2 regions of the Agrobacterium sp. O3.4 genome follow, and region 2 is predicted to be linked to the other one. Evidence: riboswitches for the same ligand, from Rfam matches in the RefSeq annotation. Region 2 holds a riboswitch; the other holds the start of a gene.
What was found. A riboswitch is a leader RNA that binds a small molecule or an ion and turns the genes downstream of it on or off. The one in region 2 is predicted to bind cobalamin.
Positions count from the first base shown of each region.

Region 1 (4,286 bases), on a different contig from region 2:
GCGCCCGGTTTCTGCTGGCCAGGGCCGGAAAGACCGAGCGCATCCTCTGCTGGCAATTTCGCGGCATCGGAAAAATGCGGCAGAAGCCCGATGGAGGCCCAGCCGGTTTTTTCCGCGATCATCCGCATGCCGTCGGAAAACAATGTGGGATCGCCGCGAAAGCGGTTGACGATGAAGCCCGCTATCATTGCCGCGTCATCGCTTTCGAGTACGGCTTTGGTACCGACGAGGCTGGCGATGACGCCGCCACGGTCGATATCACCGATCAGGATGACGGGAGCGTCGGCTGCGCGGGCGAAACCCATATTGGCGATATCATTGGCGCGCAGGTTGATTTCAGACGCGCTGCCCGCCCCCTCCACCAGCACCAGATCGGCCTGTTGTTTCAGGTGCTCAAAGCTTTCCAGCACACGCGGCATCAGCCCGGCCTTCATGTGCTGATAATCCGCAGCTTTGGCATTGCCGAAGATCTTGCCCTGCACCACCACCTGTGCGCCGGTCTCGCTCTGGGGTTTCAGGAGTACCGGGTTCATGTGAACGGAGAGTGGTACACCCGCCGCCCGCGCCTGCAGCGCCTGGGCACGGCCGATCTCGCCGCCATCGGCGGTTACCGCCGCGTTGTTAGACATGTTCTGCGGTTTGAACGGCATCACCGACAGGCCGCGCCGGGTGAATGCCCGGGCAAGGCCGGCCACCATCAGCGATTTGCCGACGTCCGAGCCGGTTCCCTGAAACATCAGCACCCGTGCGGTCATGTCAGAATTCTATCCCGGCCTGCGCCTTCACGCCCGCCTTGAAGTGGTGTTTCACCAGGGTCATATCCGTCACCATGTCGGCAGCGTCGATCAGCGGTTGCTTGGCATTGCGGCCGGTGACGATGACATGCAGATCGGGCCTGCGACTGGACAGGGTTTCAACGACCTCTTCCAGCGGCAGGTAGTCGTAACGTAGCGCGATGTTCAGTTCGTCGAGGATCAGGAGGCCGATGGTTTCGTCGGCCATCAGGACCTTGGCTTCTTCCCAGGCCTTTGTGGCTGCGGCAACATCGCGTTTCAGATCCTGCGTGTCCCACGTGAAACCCTCGCCCATGGTGCGCCAGACAACCTTGTCGCCGAAAAGCGTCAGAGCCTGTTGTTCGCCCGTCGACCATGCGCCCTTGATGAACTGCACGACGCCGACCCGCCGCCCGGTGCCGAGCATGCGCAAAGCAAGGCCGAAGGCCGCCGTGGACTTGCCTTTGCCCGGGCCGGTATTGATCATCAGCAGACCTTTTTCGATGGTCTTTGCCGCAACTTCGGCATCCTGAACCGTCTTGCGGTTGACCATTTTCTGCCGGTGGCGTTCGGCTTCGTTATCGCTGATGTCGCGCGTCATCGCGTTTTCCTTCTCATCCTGCGGTGCGGGACCGATGCCCCTGCCATTCGGAGCGGCGACTATACCCAATTTGCCGCACCCGGCAATGCGTGAGGGGCAGGCCACGGCATTGACCCTCCCCCTCGTTCAGCCTAATGGTAGCGGACTGACGGTCTTTTCCCGGCAACGGGAAAAGCTAAGAGGGAACACGGTTCCACCCGGACAATGGGTCATTCCGTGGCTGCCCCCGCAACTGTAAGCGGTAAGCCTGCACCGTAAAGCCACTGGACCCTTGAAGATGGGTTCGGGAAGGCGGTGTCCGGGTGTTTTGAAGCCGCAAGCCAGGAGACCTGCCGTTTCAGAAAAACGTCTGTCGGGCGGGGTGCTCCGGTCAGTCGGTCAGATCGAATATTGGGTTTGCGCATCTGCGCATGCCGTTTTCGATGTCAGCACCCCGACGATTTTTTTAAAGGCGCGGGAAGCGAAACGGTTTGGATATTTCAGCGACATCTTCATGTGCAGGCGGAGACACGCAGGCTGACACGGCCTCCGGTGTGGTGGTCTTCGTTTGCCGAAGCTGTCGCGATGAAGCCGATCCCAATGCCGAACCACGCGCCGGTTTGCGTCTCGCCGAAGCCGTCATCGCGAAGGCGGAAGCATCCGGTGTCGTTGTTCGCTCCGTCAGTTGCCTTGCCAATTGCAAGCGCAGCCTCAGCGCCGTGCTTCGTGGCGCCGACGGCTGGTCCTATGTGTTTGGCGGGCTGACGCCCAATGACGCGGAAGACCTGCTGACAGGCGCGCATATGCTGGCCGCCTCCGCAGACGGCCTGATGCCCTGGCGCGGCCGCCCCGAACCATTGAAGCGCGGCATGGTGGCGCGCATTCCCCCATTCAATTTTACCGAGGAGAGATCATGAGCACCCTTCTGGACCGCGTTCCCTGCACCATCGTCACCGGCTTTCTGGGGGCCGGAAAAACCACGCTGCTGCGCGGCCTTCTCGAAAAGCTGGATGGCAAGCGGCTTGCCATCATCGTCAATGAATTCGGCGATATCGGCATCGATGGCGAAATTCTCAAGGGCTGCGGCATTGAAAGCTGCCCGGAAGAAAACATCGTTGAACTGGCCAATGGCTGCATCTGCTGCACGGTGGCGGATGATTTCCAGCCCGCTATCGAACAAATCCTCAGCCGCCAGCCGAAGGTGGAGCATATCCTCATCGAAACGTCCGGCCTCGCACTGCCGAAGCCGCTGGTGCAGGCCTTCCAGTGGCCGGCGATCAAGAGCCGCGTGACAGTGGATGCCGTGGTGGCCGTGGTGGATGGCGCAGCCCTTGCCGAGGGACAGGTTGCCCACGACATGGAAGCACTTGCCGCCCAGCGGGCCAATGACGAGGCGCTCGATCACGATGATCCGGTAGAGGAAGTTTTCGAGGATCAGGTCGCCTGCGCCGATCTCATCGTGCTGACCAAGGCTGATCTTCTCGATGATGCCGGTCTCGAGAAGGCGAAGGCTCATGTGCTCGAACATCTGCCGAGGGCGGCGAAGATTGTCGTCGCGTCGAATGGCGCCATTGATCCCGCCGTGCTGATCGGCCTTGGCCTTGCGGTGGAAGAGGATATCGAAAACCGCCGTACCCATCACGATGGCGCGTTCGACCATGAACACGACGATTTCGACAGCTTCGTCATCGACCTGCCGGCCGTGAGTGACCCGGAGGCGCTGGCAGCCCGCATCGCCGAGACGGCGGCTGCGGAAAATGTCCTGCGCATCAAGGGTTTCATCGAAGTTTCCGCAAAGCCGATGCGCCTGCAGGTGCAGGCTGTCGGCAGCCGCGTCAATCACTATTATGATCGCCCATGGGCGGCGGGTGAAGAACGCCGCAGCCGGCTCGTTATCATTGGTGAAAAGGGCATCAACCGCGAAAAGATCGAGCAGATGCTGGCAGCCTGACCGCTACGGACTTTTACTGGGAATGCCTTAGATGCATATTCTCGCCACCACATCCTCGTCCCTGGACGATCTGATCGAGCCGGTTGATCTCAACCAGCCCCGTTCGGATGTGGTGATGCTGTCTTTTTCGGCAAGCGATCTTGCCGGGCTGGAAAGGGCGTGGCGGCAGGCTGGAGATGCGCTCCCGTCGCTCTCCGCCGCCAACCTCTCCGAGCTTCGGCACCCCATGTCGGTCGATCTGTGGATCGAAAAGACGGCGGAGCATGCCCGTGTTATCCTTATCCGGATTCTCGGTGGAGCTGATCGATGGCGCTACGGCGTCGATCAGCTTACCATGATGGCCCGACGGCGCGGCATCAAGCTTCTGCTATTACCGGGCGAGTGCAGCGACAGGGACGAAAAGCTCGAAGCGGCCTCGACCGTGGACAGGCAGATACTGGCCTCTGCCCTTTCCTTTTTCCGTGAAGGGGGAAGGGCGAATATGGGCAGCCTTGCAACTGGTCTTGCGGCTCTGGCAAAGGATGGCGTGTGGCCGGATATTGAGGCCGAGCCTCTGCCGAAGGCCGGATTTTACCGGCCCGGACAGGGTGTCGTCAGTCAAGCGGAAGCCATTGCCGGTTTTCCAGCCGATGCAGCCATACTGCCCATTCTCTTTTACCGCTCGATGTTGCTGGCGGCTGATGCAGCACCTGTGGATGCGCTCTTCCATGCGCTTTCCGGGCGCGGTTTTGTGCCATTGCCGATTTTCGTCAGCGGTCTGAAGGACGGGGAGGCGATCCGTTTTCTCGAAAGCGTGTTGCCTGACCTGCAGCCTGCCGCCATCATTGCTGCCACCGCTTTTGCCAGCCAGACGGATGAGGACGGACGGACGCTGTTCGACCGCCTCGGTGTCCCTGTTTTTCAGGTGGTGATGGCGACCACCCGGCGTGATGGCTGGGCGGAAAATGCGCGTGGCCTCAACCCCTCTGATCTTGCTATGCAT
Region 1 covers NZ_JALPZP010000003.1:287,953-292,238, reverse strand. The annotation lists gene M0412_RS18555 (cobyric acid synthase) at 1-755, opposite strand, end outside; gene cobO (cob(I)yrinic acid a,c-diamide adenosyltransferase) at 757-1,374, opposite strand; cobalamin riboswitch at 1,507-1,726, shown strand; gene M0412_RS18545 (DUF1636 family protein) at 1,845-2,270, shown strand; gene cobW (cobalamin biosynthesis protein CobW) at 2,267-3,304, shown strand; gene cobN (cobaltochelatase subunit CobN) at 3,336-4,286, shown strand, end outside.
Region 1: it holds a riboswitch for cobalamin, as region 2 does, so the genes downstream of both, M0412_RS18545 (DUF1636 family protein) here and bluB (5,6-dimethylbenzimidazole synthase) in region 2, are expected to answer to the same signal.

Region 2 (4,286 bases):
GCTGACCATCATATGCGCCACGTTGAAGGGCGCTGCCTTATGGGTGGGCTGCAATGTCAGGTGCAATTCGGCATTGCCCTGTTTGAGGATCATGAAGCCGACGGGAGTGCCGTTTTCGAAGGTTTTTGTGAAGCCCAGCACACCGACATAAAAGTCATGGGCCTTTTCGATATTCTTGACAGGAAGCATTGCGGCGATCCGCCCGAAGCGGATGCCGTGATCGGCGATGGTATTCATCGCGGAACCTCGGATCTGGGAGAAACGGGAAGGGTTACGGGCGGTGCCGGAACGCTGGCGTTTTTTCCGATTTGAATTTGCAGGACGGTGCCTGCGGCCATAGGATCATAATCACCATGGCGGCGAAAGCAAACGGAATGTCTGCGTCCGCCAACGATCAGAGCCAGACTATCGACAGCCCCGGGAGGCAGCATGCGCAGTTCCATCGAAATCTTCAACATCCGCACCCGGCAGATGCGGGTGGTGTGGCAGACGCCGGAGCTGTTCGAGGCGCCGAACTGGTCGCCGGATGGCAAATATCTGCTGTTGAACAGCGAGGGGTTGCTCTATCGCCTGTCCCCATCCGGTGATGCTTCACCGGAGAAGGTCGATACCGGCTTTGCGACGCAATGCAACAACGACCACGGCATTTCGCCTGATGGTTCGCTGTATGCCATTTCCGACAAGGTGAAATTCGGCAAGAGCGCCATTTATCTTCTGCCATCGGCGGGCGGTGCGCCAAGGCTGATGACGAAGAACCTTCCTTCCTATTGGCATGGCTGGGCGCCGGACGGGAAGAGTTTCGCATATTGCGGCATTCGCGATCAGGTCTTCGACATCTATTCCATGGATATCGACAGCGGCATCGAGACGCGTCTGACCCATGGTGAGGGCCGCAATGACGGGCCGGATTATTCGCCTGATGGTGCGTGGGTCTATTTTAATTCCAGCCGCACCGGGCTGATGCAGATCTGGCGGGTGCGGGTGGATGGCTCCGCTGTGGAGCGCATCACTGACAGTTCCTATGGTGACTGGTTTCCGCACCCGTCTCCCAAAGGGGACAAGGTGGTGTTCGTCTCCTATGACGGCGACGTTTTCGACCATCCGCGTGATCTCGATGTGCGCGTGCGGCTGATGGATATGGATGGCGGCAATGTCGAAACGCTGTTTGAGCTTTTCGGCGGGCAGGGCACGATGAACTCGCCCAACTGGTCGCCGGACGGTGATGAATTCGCTTATGTGCGTTACTTCCCTGTGGCGTAATGCGATTTGGCTTTCGTTAAGGTCACATTGCCGCACCGGCCTCGCGATACTTGCATTCGCAAGCCTTCTTGCTCATAGCTTCCTCAGTCAGGTGCCCGCCCTTGTGGCGGGAGAATCGGGAATCCGGTGAGAAACCGGAACGTGCCCAGCGCTGTGAGGCGGATGCCCTTTTCAAAAAGCCACTGAAGTCATTCGGGAAGGCGAAGAGGGCGGATGAAGCCGAGTCAGAAGACCGGCCTGGCAGGATAGACCGAACCGCGCGGACGGCGGCAGGTTGCTGAAGAGGCGCGTCGTGCATGCGAAAACCGGCATGGTTTCGGCATCCGCGCGCCCGCATTGTTGGGGTTAAACGATGCCGACCGACCCGTCCGCTGGCAATCCATTGCAAACCGATCCATTCGACCATGCGCTTTCGCCTGCCCAGCCATTCTCCGGTGCGGAGCGCGAGGCGATCTACCGCGCCATCGAGACGCGTCGCGACGTGCGCGACCAGTTCCTGCCTGATCCGCTGCCGGAGGAGCTTGTCGAGCGTCTCCTGAAGGCGGCGCATTCGGCTCCCTCTGTCGGTTTCATGCAGCCGTGGAATTTCACGCTCGTCACCGATGGGGCCGTGCGCCAGGCCGCCTTTGTGGCCTTCAGCCGGGCCAATGAAGAGGCGGCGGCGATGTTTACGGGCGAGCAGCAGGCGCTTTATCGCAGTCTCAAGCTCGAAGGCATCCGCAAGGCGCCGCTCAGCATCTGCGTGACCTGCGATCCAACACGCGGTGGCGAGGTGGTGCTGGGGCGCACCCACAATCCGCGCACGGATGTCTATTCCACAGTCTGCGCCATCCAGAACCTCTGGCTTGCCGCCCGCGCCGAAGGCATCGGCGTCGGCTGGGTCAGTATTTTCCACGACAGCGATATTCGCACCATTCTTGATATCCCTGAGCACATCGAAATTGTCGCCTGGCTGTGCCTCGGGCGCGTCAATACGCTTTATACCGAACCGGAACTGGCGGTGAAGGGCTGGCGCCAGCGTGTGCCGCTGGAGGAGCTGGTGTTTCGCAATCGCTGGGGTGGGCGGTAAGGCACTGATAACGGTCTGCGGATGAAGTGAAGCGTTGCCGCTTTTTCTTCTCCCTGGGGAGAAGGTGGCCCGAAGGGTCCGATGAGGGGGCCAGCTCACCGAATATCGCTGACGTTGCCCCCTCATCCCGCTGCCGCGGACTTCTCCCCCTCGGGGAGAAGAAACTTGTGGCACCCGCCCGGTCCTAACCGCCGGCTTACTGCGCGACGGGGAACCCCGTCGCCGTTTTGATCTGCTTTGCGGCAAGCCCGGCCCCGGTTCTGGGGAAGTGCCGTCGCAAGGCGGTGCTGCGCGTTTCTTCTCCCCAAGGGGGAGAAGGTGGCCCGAAGGGTCGGATGAGGGGGCTAGCTCACCGAATATCGCTGACGTTGCCACCTCATCCCGCTGTCGCGGACTTCTCCCCCTCGGGGAGAAGAAACAAGGGTCGGGCGCTCGCTCACGACACATATCACTGCTGCGGTTGAATGCCCTTCAGTGCCGGGTTCTTCAGGTCGATGCGGCCCGTCTGGTCCGGCAGGAATTTCGGGCCGATGACGCGGACTTTTGCGTCGTTCGGATCATAATCGCGTTCGGGAACCGGTTGCTCCGGCGGTTTTGCCGCCTGTTGCTGTTCGGCCGGTTCCTTCGGCTTGTCGCCCTGCGGTGACGGAATGGTGGTGATGCCGGAATAGGGCTTTTCGGCCTGTGGCCGGGCGGCCTCTTCCTGCTTCTGCATGTCCTCGTGATAGGCGGCCATGTTGCAGGCGCAGCCGGGCGCTTTCGTAGACGCGTTGCGATAGGCGAAGGCGGTGGGCAGGTCCCTGTAGGGTTTGCCGGTTTCGGCCGAGACCATATCGGAGGTTTCCTGATCCGTCATGGAGTGGAAATAAAGCTCGGTCTGCGTGCCCGGGCACATTTTCTGGCATTGCTCCGCCTGGGCGCGGAAATCGAGCGGCGAGGCATTGGAGGCGATCGGGAAAAACGAGCCGTCGCAGGTGCGTACGCAAAGGGTGCGCAGTCCGCCCTCGGCGGCGGCATTGGGGTAAGGCGACAGGCCCGTCCGTCCCGGCTCACGGTCGCCCTGGCGGAAAGCATCGGGATAACGGGTGACATCCGGGGCCTGCGGCGATTGCCTGTCCGTTTCCGGCATTGCGCTGCAGCCATTGGCGTCGAGTGCGGCGAGAATGCGCTGGCGCCTGATGCCGCCATCATCGCTGCGCTGAGCCGCCATCGCGTCATCACGGTCACGAATGATGGCGTCACGTTCGGCCTCGGCATCCACCAGCGCATCGCCGATCTCGGCGCAGAGGCCGGCATTGGGGTTGCCGTAGACAATGACGCTGCCGGATGAACAGCCATAGCTGCGCAGATCGTTCCTGATCTTGCGCACGACGATGTTCTGGCGGGCGAGCGCATTGGCGTAACGCCGCACCTCTGCCGTGTTGCCGATGACACGTGGTGGCTCGCGCAGTTGCGCATAAAGCGTATCGCAGACCTGATCCGCGAAGGCGGTGGCCGGGGCGAGGAAAACAAGGGGAAGCAGGAGGCCGATGATGCGGCTGCGCCGGGTCAATTGTGCGATCCGTTTAATGTCCCCGGCCGGTGGCAGGGGCGTTATACTTCACGAAATCCGTGTTTCAGGAAGATAACATAAGCTGTTGCCGCAATGCGGCAACAGCTTGTTCAAAATTGCGTTAATGCGCCCGCAGCATCACACCGAAGGGTGCGAAGCCTGGACCACGGCAAAGGCTGCCATGTTGACTACGCCGCGCGAGGTGACGCTGGGCGACAGGATGTGGGCGGGCAGGGCTGTGCCGAGCAGGATCGGGCCGACATGCAGGCCTTCCGTCAGGGTGCGGGTGACGCCGAGCGTGATGTTGGCGGCGTCAAGGTTCGGGAAAACCAAAAGGTTCGCTTCGCCGGTCAGCACGCTGTTCGGCATGGCGCGCTTGCGCAGCGCTTCCGAAAGGGCTGAGCC
Region 2 covers NZ_JALPZP010000001.1:955,983-960,268, forward strand. The annotation lists gene M0412_RS04635 (glyoxalase superfamily protein) at 1-237, opposite strand, end outside; gene M0412_RS04640 (TolB family protein) at 430-1,260, shown strand; cobalamin riboswitch at 1,333-1,516, shown strand; gene bluB (5,6-dimethylbenzimidazole synthase) at 1,613-2,329, shown strand; gene M0412_RS04650 (DUF2865 domain-containing protein) at 2,778-3,881, opposite strand; gene M0412_RS04655 (NADP-dependent malic enzyme) at 4,020-4,286, opposite strand, start outside.